DNA from 4 places in the Rahnella contaminans genome. Region 2 is predicted to be linked to each of the others. Evidence: predicted binding sites of a transcription regulator. Region 2 holds the regulator's gene; each other region holds the start of a gene.
The links. Region 2 encodes PurR, which represses purine synthesis genes. Its sites were predicted from a motif close to CANGCAAACGTTTGCNTG; they were not measured.
Positions count from the first base shown of each region.

Region 1: the regulator PurR is predicted to act here: its motif matches at 1,263-1,280, upstream of purT (formate-dependent phosphoribosylglycinamide formyltransferase).
Region 3: the regulator PurR is predicted to act here: its motif matches at 4,358-4,375, upstream of GW579_RS14735 (L-serine ammonia-lyase).
Region 4: the regulator PurR is predicted to act here: its motif matches at 1,332-1,349, upstream of GW579_RS19610 (NCS2 family permease).

Region 1 is NZ_JAADJS010000002.1:1,189,928-1,195,782, forward strand. Features, by position in the region: gene purT (formate-dependent phosphoribosylglycinamide formyltransferase) at 14-1,192, opposite strand; gene dbpA (ATP-dependent RNA helicase DbpA) at 1,452-2,834, shown strand; gene yebF (protein YebF) at 2,997-3,362, shown strand; gene GW579_RS14770 (S9 family peptidase) at 3,492-5,531, shown strand.
Region 2 is NZ_JAADJS010000001.1:89,156-95,010, reverse strand. Features, by position in the region: gene rnt (ribonuclease T) at 1-183, shown strand, start outside; gene GW579_RS00425 (Grx4 family monothiol glutaredoxin) at 296-637, opposite strand; gene GW579_RS00420 (C40 family peptidase) at 1,101-2,003, shown strand; gene cydH (cytochrome bd-I oxidase subunit CydH) at 2,168-2,257, opposite strand; gene purR (HTH-type transcriptional repressor PurR) at 2,591-3,616, shown strand; gene punR (DNA-binding transcriptional activator PunR) at 3,653-4,558, opposite strand; gene punC (purine nucleoside transporter PunC) at 4,695-5,855, shown strand, end outside.
Region 3 is NZ_JAADJS010000002.1:1,183,047-1,188,901, forward strand. Features, by position in the region: gene GW579_RS14725 (TerC family protein) at 1-848, shown strand, start outside; gene GW579_RS14730 (EAL domain-containing protein) at 919-2,511, opposite strand; gene GW579_RS14735 (L-serine ammonia-lyase) at 2,966-4,330, opposite strand; gene GW579_RS14740 (CoA pyrophosphatase) at 4,499-5,101, opposite strand; gene pabB (aminodeoxychorismate synthase component 1) at 5,098-5,855, opposite strand, start outside.
Region 4 is NZ_JAADJS010000005.1:86,275-92,129, forward strand. Features, by position in the region: gene GW579_RS19600 (putative bifunctional diguanylate cyclase/phosphodiesterase) at 1-105, opposite strand, end outside; gene GW579_RS19605 (glutathione S-transferase family protein) at 372-1,040, shown strand; gene GW579_RS19610 (NCS2 family permease) at 1,465-2,832, shown strand; gene GW579_RS19615 (Na+/H+ antiporter) at 3,528-5,177, shown strand; gene GW579_RS19620 (trehalose-6-phosphate synthase) at 5,243-5,855, opposite strand, start outside.

The DNA.
Region 1 (5,855 bases), on a different contig from region 2:
CTTTATTCAGGCATCAGCCTTGAACTGTAACCGCCGCTGCGGCTTGTTTCGCCTGCTCAACCGCGTCTTCAACGTTCTCGGCAATCGCCAGCGCCACGCCCAGACGGCGTTTGCCGCTGATTTCCGGTTTACCGAACAGACGGATCTGATTGAAACCCGTCAGCGCGTTTTCCAGCCCGCTGAAAGAAACGTTGTTGCTGGTCAGTTCCGGCAGGATAACCGCGGAAGCCGACGGGCCGAACTGGCGGATTTTCCCGACCGGCAGACCTAAGAATGCGCGAACGTGCAGGGCGAACTCGGACAGATCCTGAGAAATCAGTGTGACCATTCCGGTATCGTGCGGACGTGGTGACACTTCGCTGAAAATCACTTCATCGCCACAGACAAACAGCTCAACGCCAAACAGCCCTTTGCCGCCCAGCGCCTTCACCACTTTTTCTGCGATATCTTTCGCGCGCTGCAATGCCAGTTCGGTCATTTGCTGTGGCTGCCAGGATTCACGGTAATCGCCATCTTCCTGACGGTGCCCGATTGGCGCGCAGAAATGAATGCCGTCAATGGCGCTGATAGTCAGCAGCGTAATTTCAAAATCAAACTTCACCAGACCTTCAACAATGACGCGTCCGCCACCGGCACGGCCACCTTGCTGGGCATAATCCCAGGCTGTCTGTAACTGCTCAGCGCTGCGGATCAGGCTCTGGCCTTTACCGGATGAACTCATCACCGGTTTGATGATGCACGGGTAACCGATTGCGTCTACGGCCTGACGGAAAGTCGCTTCGTCGTCAGCAAACTGATACGTCGATGTCGGAAGTTTCAGGGTTTCCGCGGCCAGACGACGGATGCCTTCACGGTTCATGGTCAGACGCGTCGCTTCGGCGCACGGCACCACGTTATGACCCTGTTTTTCCAGCTCGACCAGCATGCTGGTGGCAATAGCTTCAATTTCCGGCACGATAAAATCAGGGCGTTCGTTTTCAATAACGGCTTTCAGCGCATCGCCATCGAGCATGTTAATAACATGGCTGCGGTGAGCGACCTGCATGGCGGGTGCATCCGCGTAGCGATCGACAGCGATCACTTCCAGACCCAGGCGCTGACATTCGATCGCCACTTCCTTACCCAGCTCGCCAGAGCCTAACAACATGACGCGGGAGGCGCCGGTGCGCAGTGCAGTACCAATGGTTAACATAGCTTCGTACCCAGATCTTTGATGAAGGAAAGTAAGAATTTCGGGCCGCAGTATATCTGAAATTATCGGGGACGAAAACGATTGCGCAGTGTGTTTGAAAAATTCCCTGCGTACGTCAGAAGGGGATTTACAGGATTTTTTAAGCCGGTTTTCTGCTGTTTAAGGCAGTCTGCGGGCGTCTCTGTTATCATTTAGCAAACCATGGCGCCAGATCTTCTGCCGCTGCCCCGATTTTTGCCTCACATAAAGAGTTATCGCCTTGAGCACGCATTCCTTTTCTGTCCTGACATTGCCCGCTGAGCAACTTTCCAACCTGAATGAACTGGGTTACACCGAAATGACCCCGATTCAGGAAGCCTCTTTGCCCGCTATCCTGCAAGGTCAGGACGTCCGCGCCAAAGCCAAAACCGGCAGTGGTAAAACAGCCGCTTTCGGCATTGGTTTGCTGAACAGCATCACCGTTTCACAGTTTGTGGCGCAGGCGCTGGTGCTTTGTCCGACGCGCGAACTGGCCGATCAGGTCAGTAAAGAATTACGTCGTCTGGCGCGTTTTACCCAGAACATCAAAATCCTGACCCTTTGCGGTGGCCAGTCAATCGGCCCTCAGAACGAATCGCTGGTCCGTCAGCCACACATCGTGGTTGGCACGCCGGGCCGTATTCAGGAACACCTGCGCAAAGGCACGCTGAAGCTGGATGATCTGAAAGTGCTGGTACTCGATGAAGCCGACCGCATGCTGGACATGGGTTTTAGTGAAGATATCGAAGATGTGGTCAGCTATACGCCGCAAACCCGCCAGACGCTGCTGTTCTCCGCGACGTATCCGGACGGCATTGAACGCATCAGCTCCAAATTCCAGCGCGAACCGCTGAAAGTGGAAATTGAAGGCGAAGATGATGTGGCAGACATCAAGCAGGTGTTTATCGAAGCGGATAAACATCAGCGTTTATCCCTGCTGGCGGCGGTGTTGTACCAGCATCAGCCGACATCGTGCGTGGTGTTCTGCAATACCAAGCGTGACTGCCAGGAAGTGTGTGACGCGCTGGCGGCCAAAGGGATCAGTGCGCTGGCGCTGAACGGCGACCTCGAGCAGCGTGACCGTGACCGTGTACTGGTGCGTTTCTCCAATGGCAGCTGCCGTGTGCTGGTCGCAACCGACGTTGCGGCGCGCGGGCTGGACATCAAACAGTTAGGTCTGGTCATCAACTATGAACTGTCTTTCGACCCGGAAGTTCACGTTCACCGTGTAGGCCGTACAGGGCGTGCGGGAACCAGCGGTCTGGCGGTCAGTCTGGTGACTCCGCAGGAAATGCCACGCGTGACGGCGCTGGAAGATTACACCCGTCAGCGGTTCACCTGGCAACCTGCCGCGCAGGCGCTGGCGGCAACGCCGGTGGCGCTGGATGCTGAAATGGCCACGCTGTGTATCGACGGTGGTCGTAAAGCCAAAATCCGTCCCGGCGATATTCTCGGCGCGCTGACCGGCGATGCCGGGCTGACCGCGGCAGAAGTCGGTAAAATTGATATGTTCCCGATCCACGCTTACGTTGCTATCCGTCAGAAGAGTGCGAAGAAAGCCCTGCAACGCCTGCTGGAAGGGAAAATTAAAGGCAAAAACTGCAAAGCGATTATTTTACGCTAAAAGAGTTATGTCGCGTTTTACATTGTTCGTCTGATTGTTAATGTTGTGTTATTGGCTTGTTGATGATTATATTGTCTGACACAAGTGATGACCTTTCGGTGTGTGTGGTTATTGTTCCGGCAAGGTCAGCGTAATAAAAGACAAAGACTGGGAAGACGAACGATGAAAAAGATAATCTTGAGCGCGGTAATGGCAGTCGCAGGAATGAGCGGTCTGGTCCAGACTGCTCAGGCCGATGAGCCTGAAGTGAGAACGGCGACGGTCACACCTTGCGCGAATGCGACGAAAGATGAACTCGCGGCGCTGGTGAAACGCGATTTTCTGCAAAACCGCATTCCGCGCTGGGATGCTGATAAAAAAGCGCTCGGCACCTCAACGCCGGTTGCATGGGTTGATGCCGGCAGCATCACCGGTGATAACAAGAAATGGGATATCCCGCTGAAAGTCCGCGGTGATCATGCCGACAAGACGTACGACGTCACGCTTAACTGCCAGCTCGGTGAAATCAGTTACAGCACGCCGGTCTGAGTTTTTCCCCTGCGCCCGCAACCCCTGACGGGCGCACATTCCCGCTAATTCCCGCACATTCCGTCTCTTGGTTTCCCCGTCTAAACCTGTCACTCTTGTCACACCATAAAGAGGACAAAGAGATCCGAGATGATGACACCTCCAAAGGCTGAAAAACGCCCGCAAACACTGAGCGTACACGGGGATGACCGTGTCGATAATTACTATTGGCTGCGTGACGATGACCGCGCCGATCCTCAGGTTCTGGCGTATCTGACGGCAGAAAACGAATACACCGATCAGGCGATGCAGCCCCATCAGGCGCTGCGTGAAACGCTTTACGGGGAAATGGTCGCGCGCATTGCGCAGCAGGATCACTCCGTTCCTTACGTCAAACACGGCTACCGTTATCAGACCCGCTACGAGCCGGGCAACGAATACGCAATTTATCTGCGTCAGCCCACCGCCGAACATGAACAATGGCAGACGCTGATCGACGGAAATGAACGTGCCAGCGATGGCGAGTTTTATACGCTGGGCGGCTTAGACATTAGCCCGGACAATAAACTCATGGCCGTGGCCGAAGATTTCCTGTCCCGCCGCCAGTACGACATTCGCATTAAAAATCTGGATGATGAAACCTGGACTGACGATCTGCTGAAAAACACTTCCGGCAGCAGCGAATGGGCAAACGATTCTCAGACGCTGTATTACGTTCGTAAGCATAAGAAAACGTTGCTGCCGTATCAGGTTTACCGCCACGTCGTCGGCACAGATCCGAAAACGGACAAACTGGTTTACGAAGAAAAAGACGACACGTTTTACGTCGGGCTTGATAAAACCACCTCAGAAAAATACATCCTGATCCACCTCGACAGCACCACGACGTCCGAGATCCTGTTGCTGGATGCCGATGATCCGCAGGCGACGCCGAAAGTGTTCCTGTCGCGCCGTAAAGATCATGAATACGCGCTCGATCATTATCTGGACCACTTCTATATCCGTTCGAACAAAGACGGTAAAAACTTTGGTCTCTATAAAAGTGTAAACGCCACCGAGGCGCAGTGGCAGACGCTGATTGCACCGCGCATTGAAGTCATGCTCGAAGGTTTTAGTTTGTTCCGCGACTGGCTGGTGGTAGAAGAACGCCATCAGGGGCTGACGCAGCTACGCCAGATCCACTGGACCAGCGGTGAGGAAAAATCACTGGCATTTGATGACCCTACGTATACCACCTGGTTGGCGTACAACCCGGAACCGGATACGTCGTTGCTGCGTTACGGCTACTCGTCGATGACCATGCCAAGTTCGCTCTTTGAGCTGGATCTCGACACGCATGACCGTACGTTGCTCAAACAGCAGGAAGTGAAAGATTTTGATGCGACGAATTACCGCAGCGAACGCGTCTGGGTCACAGCGCGCGACGGCGTGAAAGTCCCGGTTTCACTGGTTTACCGCCGTGAATTGTTCAAGCCAAACACAAATCCGTTACTGGTTTACGGCTACGGCTCCTACGGCAGCAGCATGGATCCGGCTTTCAGCGGCAGCCGCCTGAGCCTTCTCGACAGAGGCTTTGTTTTCGCACTGGCCCATATCCGTGGCGGAGCAGAACTGGGCCAGCAATGGTATGACGACGGCAAACTGTTTAAAAAACTCAACACGTTCCACGATTTCATCGATGTAACAAAAGAACTGGTGGCTGAAGGTTACGGCGATGCAGGGCAGGTTTACGCGATGGGCGGCAGCGCCGGTGGTTTGCTGATGGGGGCGGTAATTAATCAGGCTCCAGATTTATTCCACGGCATCGTTGCACAGGTTCCTTTTGTCGACGTTGTCACCACCATGCTCGATGAGTCTATTCCGCTGACGACCGGCGAGTATGACGAGTGGGGTAATCCTAACGACAAAGCGTATTACGACTATATGTTGCAATACAGCCCGTATGATCAGGTGCGTGCGCAGGCTTATCCGCACATGCTGGTGACTACCGGTTTGCATGATTCACAGGTGCAATACTGGGAACCGGCGAAGTGGGTTGCGAAACTGCGTGATGTCAAAACTGACGACAATCAGCTGCTGATGCACACGGATATGGATTCCGGCCACGGTGGTAAATCTGGGCGCTTCAAGGCTTACGAAGATATCGCGCTGGAATATGCCTTTGTTCTGTCGCTGGCAGCGAAAAAATAACAGGTTCCCCTGAAATAATTCAAGTCGCAGGAAGGCGGCAAGTGAGCGAATCCCGATGAGCTGACATGGGTCAGTGATTCGGGTGAGTGAGCGCAGCTAACGCATCTGCGGCTTGAAGTATGACGGGGGAATAAAAAAACCCGCGTTCAGCGGGTTTATTCTACGAAGGAACTTTATCAGGCAGCTGCTTTCTTGGCTTTTTTCTCAGCCTTCTTCTCAGCAGGGGTCTTCAGTGGCTTTTTCTTCGCATTTTTTTTGCTATCCATTCCTTTACTCATAATCGCCTCTCTTTAAAGCTGGTGGATTGGGTTGCTCAGCTATTTA
Region 2 (5,855 bases):
TGTATCAGCGCCGGTATCGTGTTTGACAGCAGTCAGGCGCATTCCGCCCTGTACGACACTGAACGCACAGCAGAACTGTTTTGCGAGCTGGTGAATCGCTGGAAACGCCTCGGCGGCTGGCCGCTGGCACTGTCTGCGGATGAAAACGAAGTGGAAGAAGCACCGGAAGAAAATCAGCAATAATTTTCGCGGCTTTCATGCAGTCGAAATGACAAATAAAAAGAGCGACATAATGTCGCTCTTTTTTTACCGGTAACCCCGGGTCAGGCTGCCGGTATTTCTGAATCGCCCTGAATTACTCTTCAGAGGATTTGTATTTCTCAGCCGTTTCTTTGATCAGCTGTTGCAGTTCACCGCGCTGGAACATCTCAACCACGATGTCGCAACCGCCAACCAGCTCACCATCAACCCACAGCTGCGGGAACGTTGGCCAGTTAGCAAATTTTGGCATCTCAGCACGAATATCCGGGTTCTGCAGGATATCAACGTAAGCGAAACGCTCGCCACACGCAGACAGCGCCTGAACAGCCTGTGCTGAAAAACCGCAGCTTGGCAGTTTTGGAGAACCTTTCATGTACAGCAGAATCGGGTTTTCAGAAACTTGCTTCTGAATTTTTTCAATCGTTGGAGTGGTCATTTCTTGCTTCCTCAAGCCGGTACAGGCTGTCACGGTCATTACTCTTCACGCGCAGCACACAGAGACGGTGTGCAATCACAATGCTTTCTATTGTAACGATGGCTGCCACCAGATAAAAACGCCAATTTTTGTGGGGTCTTTCTCAATACTGGCATTTCGCTAAACAATCTTCTGCGCTTGCGTTCAGGTTCACATATTTAAAGATTCATCGAGAATAACATTTTTGCCGTTCCACGATAATGTCAGATTTGCAAAATCCCATTCTTTAACTTAAATAATAACATGATGAAAAGTGGTTATTTTTTTGACTAAAAATGGCGGTTATTTCGACATAAAAAAAGCTATTAACTTTTTCTCACAATATGATCTAGAATCGAGGCAATTCGTGCTTTTTTGTCTCGTTCTTTTAGGCAATACTCTGACATCCCTGATGTTTAACCCTACCACTCATGGTAACGAAGCTATGCGCTTACTGTTCACGCTTTTTGTGCTGCTCTTTACCCAGCTGTTTCTGAATATGGCTCATGCGTCGCCACAGACTCGTGTCGCGGCCGACCAGCGAAAGAGTCATGTTAACCAGGTCACGCCGGAAGAACGCCGAAAGCGAAAAACGGCAGCCGCGAAAACCAGCAAGAAAACCAAAGTCGCGCCGGTTTCAGAACCTAAAACTCAGGAAAAAAATTCGAAGAAGAAAGTCAAAAGCACCGAACTGGTTAAGCGAAAGACGTCTTCTGAAAAAACAGTAAAAACGACGCGGGCCGAGAGTAAAAAAGAAAAAACACTCAAGACAACCCGGGCCGAGGCGAAAGCAGGGAAGGAAACGAAAAACCGCTCTCTCGCTAAAAACAGCAGTGAAAAGGCCAGTAAAAAAGAAGCGTATGGCCGCCACCGCAAAGGCAAAAAGTTACGTGAAGAAGACAGTAAACCGATAACGCTCAGCGCAACACACAAGAAACGTTATCAGCACGCACAACAAACCGCGATGACCAAGCTGATGCACCAGGTCGGCAAACCTTACCGCTGGGGCGGAACGTCACCGAATACAGGTTTCGATTGCAGCGGACTGGTTTACTACGCATACAAAGATTTGATCCGTATTAAAATGCCCCGCACAGCGAATGAAATGTACCACTTGCGCGATGCGGCCCCGGTCAAACGGGGTGAATTAGAATCCGGCGATCTGGTTTTCTTCCGGATTAATAACCGCGGCGCCGCAGACCATGTCGGTGTTTACGTAGGAAACGGGAAGTTTATCCAGTCACCGCGCACCGGCGAAGACATTAAGATCACCTCACTGGGTGACGATTACTGGCAAGATCATTATGTAGGCGCACGACGGGTAATGACCCCTAAGACGATCCGATAATAAACAATTCGTTAAGTCTGAAGTTTCGCTAATCAGCCATTGAATAGCATTTAACGAAGAGTTTCTGCAGGGAAGAGTATCGGCGGAATGGGTGACTGCGTAAAATTGAAAAGGGCGATTCCTGTTATAGGTAATCGCCCTTTTTATTGCGGCTTTCGCGCAAATCAGTTCATCACTGCGGTGAAACTGAAAGCAATAATCACGAGCAAAGCGCAGACCGTAGTGATCAAAGAAAATTTCAGGTTGCTGTCCATTAAACCCCCTTACGGATCAAATTGTGGCGTTCGTATAGCCACACTGAATGTGTGCCAACGCATTTTCTCATAATTCGCATTGAAAATCTTGTGCTGAATGACACCAGGTTCATGACAATTTTACTTCCACTTTCCTGCATTATAAGTGAAAATTGTCGGTTACCACGCCTGTGTGCCGGTCGATTTCACCCGAGAGCATTTCACGCCTCACTCTGAAGAATCCACCCAACGATTTCACTGCCCTTTTCGAAGTCAGCAGTTAAATCCACGCAAGCAAACGATTAACATAATGCTAACGTGCTGAAACACGTGAGCACAGGAGTCATTTTTTACATGGCAACGATTAAAGATGTCGCAAAGCGCGCTGGCGTTTCCACCACAACCGTGTCGCACGTCATCAATAAAACCCGTTTCGTCGCCGAAGAAACCCGAGCCGCGGTTCTCCTTGCAATCAAAGAGTTGCACTATTCTCCCAGCGCTGTGGCACGTAGCCTGAAGGTCAATAACACCAAAACAATCGGTCTGCTGGCAACGTCCAGTGAAGCGCCCTACTTCGCCGAAGTGATTGAGGCCGTGGAGAACAGCTGTTTCTCAAAAGGCTATACGCTGATTTTGTGTAACTCACACAATAATCTGGAGAAGCAACAGGCCTACCTGCAAATGCTGGCGCAAAAACGCGTCGACGGTTTACTTGTGATGTGCGCGGAGTATCCGGACGAATTGCTGAATATGCTTGAAGAATACCGCTCTATCCCGATGGTTGTGATGGACTGGGGCGAAGCGCGTAAGAATTTCACCGACAGCATTATCGATAACGCGTTTGAAGGCGGCTATATGGCCGGACGTTATCTGATTGAACGCGGTCATCGCGATATCGGCGTGATCCCTGGGCAACTGGCGCGAAACACCGGCGGCGGCCGTTTCCAGGGCTTTGTGAAAGCACTGACGGAAGCCAATATTCCTCTTCGTGAAGAATGGGTCGTTCAGGGCGACTTTGAGCCGGAATCGGGCTATCAGGCCATGCACAAAATTCTGATGCAGAAAAACCGCCCGACGGCTGTATTCTGTGGCGGTGACGTGATGGCGATGGGGGCAATCTGTGCCGCCGATGAACTGGGCCTGCGCGTACCGCAGGATATTTCCGTGATTGGCTATGATAACGTGCGTAACGCGCGCTATTTCTCACCGGCACTGACGACAGTTCATCAGCCAAAAGAACGTCTGGGCGAAATGGCCTTTACCATGCTGCTGGACAGAATTATCAGCAAACGCGAAGAGTCGCAGACCATTGAAGTGCATCCCAAACTGGTTGAGCGCCGTTCCGTGGCCGACGGCCCGTACCGCGATTACCGCCGTTAACTTTCAATAAACGCCTGTGCCACAGGCGTTTTTTTGTCAGTCGCGCAACCATTCCCGGTTCATCGTTTCCGTGTCTCCCATGTATTCCAGCAGCCACGCCAGCGAAGGCGACGGATTGCTCTGATCCCACGTCAGGCAGCACGGGCTGTCCGGAAAGGTATTTTCCAGCGACAGTACCTGTAATTTTTGCTGTTCAATCAAGGGTGTCACGCGGTGAACCGGCATCATGCCAACACATAAACCTTCGTTCAGACATTCCAATGCACACGTCCAGTCGGGAACCACCAGCCGCCGCTGGTTATCCAGCGTCCAGGTATCGCGTTTCGGCAATGTACGCGATGTATCTTCCAGGCAAAGCGCCGGATAAGGCCGTAACTGATCGTCACTCAGTATTCCCTGCGTCTGGGCCAGCGGATGTTGCGCGCTGACCACACAATGCCAGTCCATAAAACCCATATCGCGGAAATTGAACCGTCCACCGACGGGGATCGCCCGCGTCGCGCCGATGGCGACATCCGCCCGCCCGTCGACCAGCGCGTCCCAGACACCGTTAAAGACTTCCGAATGAATGATGAGTTCGGTATCAGGGAAATGGCGATAGAAATCCAGCACCAGCCGCCGTGTCCGCGCAGGTTTAACGATACGGTCAACGGCAACCCGTAATTCTCCGCGCCAGCCATTGGCGACCTGCTGACACTGGCGGCGGGTCGCTATCATTTTTTTTGTCAGAACCCGCGCTTCGTCGACAAAAACTTTACCGGCAGGAGTCAGAATAACGTCGCGATGTCTGCGTTCAAACAACGGAACGGCCAGCCATTGTTCAAGCTGGCGAACGGTGTAGCTGATGGCAGAAGGAACCCGGTGCAAGTCCTGCGCGGCAGCGCTAAAACTGCCTGTTCGGGCGACGGCATCGACCACTTCAAGAGCATATTCTGACCACATCGTTTAGCCTTCAATATTTTTGATAGCAGATTGCAAATATTAGCGTTTCACAAGCCTGTTATCAAAGCGTTAAACTCCGCATCCGATACGATTTCCGCGTCAAATCATCTGCAATAAATAAATTAAAGAGACAATAATGAAACCCTCACTTGGATTTATGCTCTATCTTGCCGGGCTGAGCATGCTTGGCTTTTTAGCGACCGATATGTACCTTCCGGCCTTCAGCGCGATGCAAAGCAGCCTGATGACCAGCCCGGGCATGATCAGCGCCAGCCTGAGTATTTTCCTTGGCGGCTTTGCCATCGGTCAGCTGTTATGGGGGCCGTTGTCCGACAAGATTGGCCGCAAGCCGGTATTGCTGATCGGCTTAGCGCTCTTTGTCGTCGGTTGTCTGGGCGTGCTGTGGGTTGAGAATGTCCGCGCCCTGCTGGCGCTGCGTTTCCTGCAAGCTGTCGGCGTCTGTGCCGCCGCCGTCACCTGGCAGGCGCTGGTGGTAGATCGCTTTTCTGCCGATGTTGCTAAAAAAACCTTTGCCAGCATCATGCCACTGGTTGCGCTTTCCCCTGCTCTGGCACCTTTGCTGGGCGCCTGGGTTCTCAACCATTTTGACTGGGAAGCGATTTTCGTTCTGCTGACCGCCGTAGCCGTTATCTTGCTTATCACCACGTCCACACTGCGCGAAAATGCGCCAGAGGTTCATGCTCCTGCTGATAAAACCGGTTTCGCGAAACTTCTCGCTTCCCGGGTTTACAGCGGTAACGTGATGATTTATGCCGCCTGCTCTGCCGGCTTTTTCGCGTGGCTGACCGGTTCCCCGTTTATTCTCAGCGACATGGGGTATTCGCCGGGTGTGATTGGCCTGAGCTATGTTCCACAGACCATTGCTTTCCTTCTTGGCGGTTTTGGGTGTCGTGTGCTGATCAGCAAAACGGATGGGAATAAGATCCTGCCGTGGCTGCTGACAGGTTATGGCGTCAGTGTGGCGGGTTTGTTCGGCGTGGCTATATTTACTGATGCGAGTTTGGTGAGTCTGTTAATTCCGTTCTGCCTGATGGCTTTGGTGAATGGCGCGATTTATCCCATTGTCGTCGCAAATGCATTAATGCCATTTCCTGCTAATACAGGTAAGGCCGCGGCGTTGCAAAATACACTGCAGTTGGGTCTATGTTTCCTCGCGAGTTTGCTGGTTTCCGCATTTATTGTGCAACCACTCATGGCGACAGTCACCACGATGCTGTCTACACTACTGTTGGTAGTTTTAGGCCGCTGGCTGTCACTGCGTCAGGAAGAAGTGCAA
Region 3 (5,855 bases), on a different contig from region 2:
GCCAGTCGAACCGTCCTATGCGTGAACGTACCGCCGAGGCGATTCAGCGTCTGATGGGCGGGAAACGTCAGAGTCAGAATGAAGATGAACCGGCGGGCGATGTGTTACCGGCGGGTGAGACGTTTGCTGAAGAAGAACGGCATATGATCACCGGCGTACTGACGCTGGCCTCGCGTACGCTGCGCAGTGTAATGACGCCGCGAACTGAAATTTCCTGGGTCGATTGTGAAAAGTCACCCGCCGAAATTCGCAGCCAGCTGCTCGACACGCCGCACAGTTTATTCCCTATCTGCCGCCATTCTCTGGATGATGTCATCGGGGTCGTTCGTGCGAAGGACCTGCTGGTTGCGCTGGAAAACGGTGAAAACATCGTGGCGTTTGCAGAAAAAACGCCGCCGATTGTGGTGCCTGAAACCATGGACGTCATCAATCTGCTTGCCGTTCTGCGTAAAGCGAAAGGCCGCCTGGTCGTGGTGAGTAATGAATTTGGTGTGATTCAGGGGCTGGTGACGCCGCTCGACGTGCTCGAAGCCATTGCTGGCGAGTTCCCGGACGAAGATGAAACGCCGGACGTTATTGCTGACGGTGAATCATGGATAGCCAAAGGCGGGACGGATTTGCATTTGCTACAGCAAATTCTCGACGTGAACACGCTGGTCAGCACTGACGATGATTTCGCTTCGCTGGCGGGGTTACTGCTGTCGAAGTCCGGGCAGATGCCGGTGGCGGGTGAGGTGATTGAAATGGCTTCGCTGCGCTTTGAAATTCTGGACGTGTCGGAATACCGCATCGAGCGCGTTCGCATTACACGGTTGAAGTCAGAGAATGACTGGGAACAGGAACAGTAACCGGTTCTGCTTCAGTGAAAACGGCGACTCCGGTCGCCGTTTTTTATGGTTTGAATTCAGTGGCAGGCTATCAGGCCGGTTTGGTTTCGTTCGGCGGCGTGATGATTTGAGTCGATTTTTTATAGCGCTCAAGCCAGACAGGGAACACTTCAATCGGCATTGGCCGGGCAAAATAGTAACCCTGCAAAGAATCAACCTTGCGCTGCCGCAGGTATTCCACCTGTTCACGCGTTTCCACCCCTTCGGCAATCAGCTTCAGATTCAGGCGTTGCGCCAGCGTAATGATGGTGTCGGTGACCGTCGCGTTAATCGCGTCCGTACCAATCGACGCTGTGAAGGCCTGATCAATTTTGAGTACGTCAGGGTTCAGTGTCTTGAGATAACTCAGCGAACTGTGACCGGTGCCGAAATCGTCAATGGCCAGCAGGATCCCCATTTCTTTCAGCTGTGAAATTTCTGCCGCGCGTAATTCCTGCAAACGTGTTCGTTCGGTCAGTTCCAGCATCAGGGATACCGAAGGCTGCGCCGGAAGCCAGATTTTGCGGATGTCATCCACAATTTCCATGTTATTAAAATGCTGCGCTGCGACATTAATACTGACGTAAAAACCGGGTGTGGCAGGGAACACTTCCAGGTTATTCGCAACCGTCTGAATCAGATATCGCGTAAGCGAAATGATCAACCCGTGCTGTTCAGCAAGCGGAATAAAGACATCGGGCGACACCCATTCCTGACGGCGATTTTTCCAGCGCATCAGGGTTTCTACGCCGATACAGCGGCCATCGGTACTGTTAATGATGGGCTGGCAGTAGACCTTAAATTCGCGGTGCGAAATCCCGTGACTGATCGGGTAAGCCAGACTGATCCGGCTGCCGGAAAGCAGATAAACCGCGGTGGCGGTCAGCAGGCTGATTAATACAGAAAGGGGCAGATGAGATAAGAGTTCACTCCAGGCTAAATCGCTGGCTTCTTCGCCATAGAGCGATACGGAAAAATCGTATTTATCAGAACTGACGCTCAGCAATGCGGGCTGCGGGAGGTGACTGCTTTCCACAATCTCGTCACTGCCGTATTCGAGATTTTGTCTTCCGACATTTAATACGATGTGGCTGGCGTAGGGGGGTTGCGGCTCAAGCAGAAAGTTCGAAAGGACACCGATGTTATAAACAAACAGCTCGCCGTTGAGATTATCCGGCGTGGTCGGTTGCCAGAGAACCAGCGTGGGCGCATCCACCTTGCTCCATTTTGACGCACGCAGATCTAGCTGAGTTTTACCCTGAGCCAGATTAGGCAGTGTTTTGTTGAAATTAAGATCTAAAGCCCCGATCAGGCTCGAACAGATGATGGTGCCATTACTGACCAGGCTGATGGATCGCAGCGTTTGCATACGGGCGACAGTTTGTTGCATGACCGGTTGCAGCGCGTTGCAGCTTAGCGTCTGGTCGATAGGAATCGCTCTTCCTGCGGGTGACGCAGGTTCAAGTAATTTCTCCAATTTTTCAACGGTGTGGATAGCCACGCGTTGTTGATCTTCTGCGATGACCTGAGCTTGTTCGTAAATGCGAATGCCAAGAGTCAGAAGCAATGTACATATCCCCATTGCGCAGGCAAGCGCAATGCGATAGTAACGATACTTCGCAAGACCGGTCTGGGAGAACAGCATCGTTCTAATCCTTTTATCCCGTGTTAAATGCAGGCTCAAAATTATTATTATTAAAGGTTTACCGATGCGTAACAGCCGTGTTGTTATTATTGATAGTAGCTGTAAATCGCCGGACGCTCTCCCTGAGTTATGGAAAACTTCCTAATTTTCCCGGCAAAAATCAAAGAAAATCCGTATCGGTGACGTTGTCACGTATGTTTTTCTGTACATTTTTGCATGTATCTTCAGTGTATAAAGAGGTTCTCTGAACGGGAAAATCAGGCGGAAATCAGCATGCCGTACCTGCAGGGTATAATGCAAGTGTCACTACCATTATGTATTGATAATACAACAGGTTGTTGTTAGCGAAGGTTTTATTGCTACCGGCTCCCACCGGAGTGGTATTTCCTGCGGCAAGCGGGCCAAAAATGGTGCAACCCGCCAGCCGCCTGGAGACGAAAAATCCTGCAAATGATTAGTCGCACTGAACCTTAATGGCTAAACCGCCGCGGGACGTTTCGCGGTACTTCGAGTTCATATCTTTGCCCGTTTCGTACATGGTCTCGATCACTTTATCCAGCGAAACGCGTGGCTCACTGGTCCGGCGCAAGGCCATGCGTGCGGCGTTGATGGCTTTTACGGAAGCAATCGCGTTACGTTCGATGCACGGAACCTGAACCTGCCCGGCAACCGGGTCGCAGGTTAAGCCCAGATTGTGTTCCATGCCAATTTCCGCTGCCACGCACACCTGCTCCGGGCTGCCGCCCAGCAGTTCTGTCAGGCCCGCCGCGGCCATAGAACAGGCCACGCCGACTTCGCCCTGACAGCCGACTTCCGCACCCGAAATCGACGCATTCATCTTGTAAAGAATGCCAATCGCGCCGGAGGTCAGGAAATAACGCAGGTAAATATCCGGGCTGACTGACTGAATAAACTGGTCATAATACGCCAGCACCGCCGGAACAATCCCGCAGGCGCCGTTCGTCGGCGCCGTCACCACACGCCCGCCGGCCGCATTTTCTTCGTTCACGGCCAGGGCAAACATGTTCACCCAGTCGATCACGTTCATCGGGTCATTAGACAGTTTATCGTTGGACACCAGCATTCTGCGCAAGGCAGAGGCGCGACGCGGAACGCGAAGCGGGCCAGGCAGAACGCCTTCCGTATTCAGACCACGGTCGATACAGGCCTGCATGGTGTGCCAGATTTTCTCGAAATACTGTTCGATGTCCTGTTTGCTGTGCTGGGCGAGCTCATTTTTCATCATCAAACCTGACAACGAAAGGCCGGTTTCCTTGCATTTGGCCAGCATTTCACTCGCGGAATTGAAGCTGTAAGGGACCGTCACTTCATCAAGCACCGGCTGACCGAAATGCTCGTCATCGACAATAAAACCCCCACCGACGGAGTAGTAGGTTTTGCTGTAAATCATTTTGTCGCCCGCAAAGGCATGAATTTGCATCGCATTTTCATGGCGCGGTAAATTCTCACCGCGAAACACCATGCCGGTGTCACGGGGGAAATCGACTTCATGCTGAGTTTCACCCAGCGGCAGGCGCTGACGCTGCTCAACGTCGCGAATAAAATGGGGAATGCCGTCGATGTCGACGGTATCTGGCTGGTTACCCGCCAGACCTAAAATAATGGCGATATCTGTGTGGTGGCCCTTGCCTGTGAGAGACAGGGAACCAAAAACGTCCACGGCGACACGCGTAACGGCAGGCATCATGCCCTTTTCGAGCAGGTCATCAGCGAACTGTTTCCCGGCTTTCATCGGGCCCAAAGTATGGGAACTGGAAGGGCCAATCCCGACCTTGAACATGTCGAAAACGCTAATCACGTCGAATACTCCTGTAATGAATTACGGCAGGGAACGGGATCCCTGACAGCCACAACTCAACTTGTGGCTCAATCTATAGTTTAAAAGGCCTGAGGGGCAAAAGTTTCATTTTTCGCATGAAATAAACTTATTTGATGCAAAAGTGTGATCGGAATGTAATCAGCTGGCTCAGGCTTCAACCTGCCGGGCGAGCTGGCGGATGATCGCCGCCGTGAGTCCCCAGACAAATTGCTGCTGATACCAGGATAAATACACCCGGTGATGGATGCCTCTGCGATGAATATCCAGAGTGTGATAGCGGGCAAGATCAAACGCTTCCTGCAAGGGCATTTCAAACAGTTCGGCGACTTCATCCTCAGCCGGATGGAACCTTACATCGACCGGCAACAGCCCGACAACCGGCGTCACCTGGAAACCGCTGCTGCTGTCCTGCGGTGAAAGCGTGCCTAAAACGTGTACCTGTTCCGGCTCAATGGCGACTTCTTCCTGAGCTTCCCGCAATGCGGTGGCAATAATTGAGGTATCCGTTGCATCGGCTGCGCCGCCGGGAAAGGCGACCTGACCGGGGTGTTTGCGCAGCTGATCGGAACGGCGCGTCAGTAAGATTGTCGGCTCTTTCCGGCAGATAATCGGAATTAAGACGGCGGCGTGACGGGTTCCGCGCAATGCGGGGGCAGGCATACGCGGTTGCTGCAACTGAAAACGCAGGATGAAATCATCCACCGCGGGGGAAAAAGTCTGCACGGGTGCGTGTTGTTCCAGCAAAGTCACGGCTGAACGTCTCCTAACTGAGGCAGTATGCGGGCAATTTTATCGAACGTTTCCTGATATTCTGCCTGTTCCTGGCTGTCGGCCACAATCCCGCCGCCTGCCCAGCAGTAAATTTTCCCTTTCGCCGTCAGCAGCGTGCGGATGGTGATATTACTGTCCATCGTGCCGCAGCAACTGATGTATGCAATGCTGCCGCAGTAACCGTTGCGTCGCTGTGGCTCAAGCTCTTCGATGATTTCCATTGCGCGGACTTTCGGTGCACCGGTAATTGAGCCGCCAGGAAAACAGGCGCGCAGCAACGCACTGGCGTGGCACGCTTCCGGCAGTTCTGCGGTGATGGTACTTACAAGATGATGAACCGCAGGGAAAGGCTCGACTTTGAATAATTCGGGAACGCGTACGCTGCCCGGCGTTGCAACGCGGCCAATGTCATTTCGCAATAAATCGACGATCATCAGATTTTCCGCACGATCTTTTTCCGATGCCGCCAGACGCTCAGCCTGACGCACATCTTCTGCGGGATCCTCGCTGCGCGGCAACGTCCCTTTAATCGGGCGCGTCTGGATCTGATGGTCTTTCAGCCAGATGAAGCGTTCAGGCGACAGACTGATCACCGTATTTTCAGCTAAACGCAGAAACGCCGAGAAGGGGGCTCGATTTGCACTATTCAGCTGCAAAAATGCCTGCCACTCGTCGCCGGAATAGTGTGTCGAAAATCGCTGCGCGAGGTTAATCTGATAGCAATCACCACTGT
Region 4 (5,855 bases), on a different contig from region 2:
TGTCGTGGCAACCCGGCCCGCCATATCAAGCGCGGTATAAGAGGCAAGCATTGCAACAATGAACGAAAACATTACAAGCACATTGTTGTAATTACTGGAAAACATGTAAGGCTCCACACAGGCAGGGGGTCTATTTTAGATTCGGCGATAATGGCATTAAGATTTATTAAAGGCGAATGAAGTTACGATAATTTTTTTCGTGTAATTAAGATTAATCCGTAAGTGATTTTAATCAAATAAAAATAATTTCCGGCTTAATCTGCGGCTAATAAACCCGATAAACATCATGGTTTTTAAATGAATATGTTCCGGCTATTCAGGCCTTGTCTATAGTTAACAAATAATTAAATGAAACAGAGCGGAAGGTATTTATGATCACAGTGCATCATTTGGATAATTCACGTTCGCAGCGAATCTTATGGATGCTTGAGGAATTGAGTGTCCCGTATGAAATTCAGCATTATCAACGGGATAAAAAGTCGATGCTGGCGCCTGCTGCGCTGAAAAAAGTGCATCCTCTGGGCAAGTCGCCGGTGCTGGAAGACAACGGGCTGATCCTTGCGGAGTCCGGCGCCATCATTGAATACTTGCAGGAAGTTTATGATGAAGGCAGCACGCTTAAACCGTCGGCCTTCGCTGAACGTCAGCAATACCGCTACTGGATGCATTATGCGGAAGGTTCCCTGATGCCGTTGCTGGTGATGAAACTGATTTTCAGCCGCTTAGGCAAACCGCCGATGCCGTGGCTTATCCGTCCGCTGGCGGGCGCAATCGGACAGGGTGTGCAGAAAAATTATCTGGATAAACAAATTTATACCCATATGGATTATCTGGAGAAACATCTCGCCACCCATCCTTATTTCGCCGGGTATCAGTTCAGCGCGGCGGATATTCAGATGAGTTTCCCGATAGAAGCTATAAATGCCCGCGCCGGACTCGGACAATACCCACACTTAAATGCATGGTTATCGAATGTGACCGCGCGTCCGGCTTATCAGAAGGCGCTGGAAAACGGCGGACCTTTCACGATATTGCGTTAAGTCCGGGGTATTTTGTTGCGCTCGTGCGTGCCGTGATTGTCGTCATGAGCGCAATATCATCAGCCCGTGAAATCATCCTGTTCTTGTCCGTTTTGCTTTTGCCGTTCATCGCGGAAAAAAATTGATGCGCAACCGATACCGCACAGCAAATCGCCAGCCGGCTGAATTTACATCACAACCGCGTTTTTATTGACCGAACAACGGTAAATTGTCGTCGATCGTAGTTGAAATGTGGGGTTTAAAGGCCGGATAATCGTTTGCTTAATTTTTCAGACCCGCCATACGCGATGTGAGTTAAACGTTTGCCTTGTAGATCTGACGCTGCTTTCGGCGGTTTCAGGTTACGGGTAAGGAAGCGAACGTGCAGAAACGATTTCATAATGACCACGCCGGCTAATCAGTAAAGACATTCAGAGGATTTTCCATGTCGAGTCAACACCCTCAGACGGGCAGCGCTGTTGCGCCAAAAGGCCCGTTTGATGCATTTTTCAAAATCAGTGCGCGTGGCAGCAACGTCCGTCAGGAAGTGATCGCCGGTTTAACGACGTTTCTGGCGATGGTTTATTCGGTGATTGTGGTGCCGTCCATGCTGGGTAAAGCCGGATTTTCGCCGAGCGCGGTGTTTGTCGCGACCTGTCTGGTTGCCGGTTTTGGCTCGCTGCTGATGGGCTTGTGGGCGAATCTGCCGCTGGCGATTGGCTGTGCGATTTCACTGACGGCGTTCACGGCATTCAGCCTGGTGCTCGGCCAGCACATCAGTGTGCCCGTGGCGTTAGGCGCAGTATTCCTGATGGGCGTGCTGTTCACGATTATCTCGGTCACCGGGATCCGGTCGTGGATTTTGCGCAATCTGCCGACCGGCGTTGCGCATGGCACCGGCATCGGTATCGGCCTGTTCCTGTTGTTAATCGCTGCCAACGGCGTCGGCCTGGTGGTGAAAAACCCGCTGGACGGTTTACCGGTCGCGTTGGGCGCATTTACCTCTTTCCCGGTTGTGATGACCTTACTCGGCCTGGCGGTGATTTTCGGCCTTGAGAAACTGCGCGTTCCCGGTGGCATTCTGCTGGTGATCATCGCGATTTCCGTGATTGGTTTGATTTTCGATCCTGCGGTGAAATATCAGGGCCTGTTCGCGATGCCTTCCCTGGCGGGCGCAGACGGCAAATCGGTCATTTTCGATCTCGATATCATGGGCGCGCTGAAAGCCGCCGTGCTGCCAAGCGTTCTGGCGCTGGTCATGACGGCGGTCTTTGATGCTACCGGCACCATCCGCGCCGTTGCCGGGCAGGCAAACCTGCTCGACGAAAACGGCCAGATCATCAGCGGCGGCAAAGCTCTGACCGCGGACTCCGTAAGCAGCATTTTTGCCTCTCTGGTCGGCGCATCACCGGCAGCGGTCTACATTGAATCGGCAGCGGGTACAGCGGCAGGCGGCAAAACCGGCCTGACCGCCACCGTCGTCGGAGTTCTGTTTCTGCTGATGTTGTTCCTGTCACCGTTATCTTATCTGGTTCCGGCTTACGCGACCGCGCCAGCGCTGATGTACGTCGGCCTGCTGATGCTCAGCAACGTGACCAAACTGGATTTCAACGACTTCGTTGATGCGATGTCCGGCCTGTTGTGCGCGGTATTCATCGTGCTGACCTGTAACATCGTCACCGGCATCATGCTGGGCTTCAGCGCGCTGGTGATTGGCCGTATCTTCTCCGGAGAATGGCGCAAGCTGAACGTCGGAACGGTGGTTATCGCTGTGGCGCTCGTGGTGTTTTATGCGGGCGGATGGGCGATCTGAATGCCAGGCCGGGCATCAGGCGGCTTTGGCCGGTTGCACCGGCGGGCTGACTGAGAAAATTTCGGTTTCTCACATGCGGTGATCGCTTAACGCGCTGCGCCCAAACCGCCCAAAGGAGGAAAGTGCTTTTCCTCCTTTGGATTCCTCCTCGCTTTTTTACTTCGCGCTGTCGCTCGCTGGCTATGTTTCAGCAACCGCTGCGACAGGCTGGAAACCTTGCCGCTGCGCGGTTCCCTCTCTCGGTCCTGAAGCCCTGGGTCTTCAGGCCGCTCCGTTCGGCAAGATTTCTGAATCGCCCGCACAATCTTAAATTCAAAACCGATCTGCTTTTCAGAGAGTGAAATGGCGTGATTAAAAATTTTGCTGAACGGAGCGGCTTCGAGACCTGTGGCTCGAAGACCGAGAGAAGGAACCGCGCAGAGGCAATATTTTGCGCCACACACTAATGTACCGAGACATGTCCATCGACCCAGCGATAGCGCGCAGTTTAAAAACGCAGGATTCCAAAGGGTTTCGTTTAAAAGCCTTTGTGCCAGTTTGGGCGGCGAGCCCAAGGTTTTGACCTTGTCATAAACGTCAGTGCGTCGTAACCGCACGCATCGATTTAAATCATGTCCTCTTTTGATCTACTATTCCCTCTGTATGTGTCAGACCCCGTCTGATTGAAATCATAAAAACAAGAGTCTAAGGAAAGCATGGAAATCTTCTTTACCATTCTGATTTTGATTCTGGTGGTGTCGCTCTCCGGTGTCGTCACCAGAATGTTGCCGTTTCAGGTTCCTCTTCCATTAATGCAGATTGCTGTCGGTGCTTTGCTGGCCTGGCCGAATTTTGGTTTGCATGTGGATTTCGATCCGGAACTGTTTCTCGTCCTCTTCATCCCGCCGTTGCTGTTCGCCGATGGCTGGAAAACTCCGACCCGTGAATTCCTCCACCACGGGCGCGAAATTCTCGGGCTGGCACTGGTGCTGGTGTTGCTCACCGTCGTCGGTATCGGTTATCTGATTTATATGATGGTGCCGGATATTCCGCTGGTTGCGGCGTTTGCGCTGGCGGCGGTGCTGTCTCCGACCGATGCCGTGGCATTAGGCGGAATTGTGGGCAAGGGCCGCATTCCGAAGTCGATCATGGGCGTGCTGGAAGGTGAAGCGCTGATGAATGACGCGTCCGGCCTGGTGTCACTCAAATTTGCGATTGCCGTGGCGATGGGCACCATGATTTTCACCGTCGGCGGCGCGACCGTTGAGTTCCTCAAAGTCGCCATCGGCGGCCTGATGGCGGGTGTCGCGGTGACGTGGCTGTACAGTAAATCGCTGCGCATCATGAGCCGCTGGAGCGGCGATGACCCGGCGACACAAATCGTTTTCCTGTTGCTGCTGCCGTTCGCGTCTTATCTGATTGCTGAACACATCGGCGTGTCGGGCATTCTGGCCGCCGTGGCTGCCGGTATGACCATCAGCCAGTCGGGCATTATCCGTAACGCGCCGCTGGCTATGCGCCTGCGCGCGAACAGCGTCTGGGCGATGCTGGAATTCGTATTCAACGGCATGGTGTTCATCATGCTGGGCCTGCAATTGCCGGGCATTCTGGAGAACTCGATTGATCAGGCCACGCATGACCCGTCAATCGTCACCTGGCACCTGTTTGCGGACGTCGGGATTATCTATTTTGCGCTGCTGATCCTGCGTTTTGTCTGGCTGTGGGTGATGAAGAATTTCAGCAACCGTTTCCTGAAAAAGAAACCGCTGCTGTTTGGCAGCTACAGCACGCGTGAGTTGTGGGTGGCGTCGTTTGCCGGTGTTCGCGGGGCGATTACGCTGGCCGGTGTGCTGTCAATTCCGTTATTCCTCGCGGACGGTTCGGCCTTCCCGTCGCGTTATCAGCTGGTGTTCCTGGCGACGGGCGTCATTTTGTTCTCCCTGATTGCCGGTGTGATTGCTTTGCCGTTCCTGCTCAAAGGCGTGGTCGTGGCCGACGGAACGACCTATCGTGAAGAAGAGCGCATGGCGAAATCCATCGCGGCAGAAGTGGCGATCGAAAGCCTGCATAAGATGGAAGAACGTCTGGCGGCGGATACTGAAGAAAACATTGATGAACAGACGCTGAAGGAAATCAGTTCCCGCGTGATAGGCACACTGCGACGGCGGACGGCGAATCGCGATGATATGGAAACCGCGCTGAAGCTCGAAAACTTAGAGCGTCGCTTCCGTCTTACCGCACTGCGGGCCGAACGCGGTGAGCTTTATCATCTGCGCGCAACCCAGAAAATCAGCAATGAAACGCTGCAAAAACTGCTGCACGACCTCGATTTGCTGGAAGCGTTGCTGGTCGAAAAAGAAGTCTGAAACAACGGTTTTCCGGCGTTAATCTGCCATAAAAGGCTTCCCGCGAACGTTGCGGGAAGCCTTTTTTAATAGAGATTATGCGGGGCGTAAGTGCCGTGGTGAGACGTTCTGAACACCGTACGCTGCGGACGTTCTGCCTCAGCGCGTAAAAACGCCAGAAACTCCGTCGCCCACCAGTGGCAATCATAGCGATTTACCTTGTTCAGCAACTGGCTGTGCCGGCGCTTTCTTTCATGCAAAGGCATGGTGAGTGCGGAATGGAGGGCTTCGCTGGTCTCGTGAGCATCGTACGGATTGATCATTAACGCTTCCGTCAGCATCTCCGCCGCGCCGGTAAATTCCGACAGCAGCAAAACCCCCGGATCCTCCTTATTCTGCGCAAGAATAAACTCTTTTGCCCCCAGGCTCATGCCCTCAGAAAGCGGCGTAAACATCGCCACCCGCGCTTTGTTATAGAGCGCAAAAATCATCGCCCTCGAGCACTGGTTATTGTGGATGTAGTTGACCGGATACCACGATAAATCGCCATATTGCCCGTTAATTTCTCCGCATAGCCGCTCCAGACGCGAACTCATGTCGCCCGTTGACGCCGGATATTCGCCGGAAGGATCTGAAATCTGGAGCAAACTGACATCGCGAAGGTATTGCGGATAGAGCGCCAGAAACTTTTTCATGGCG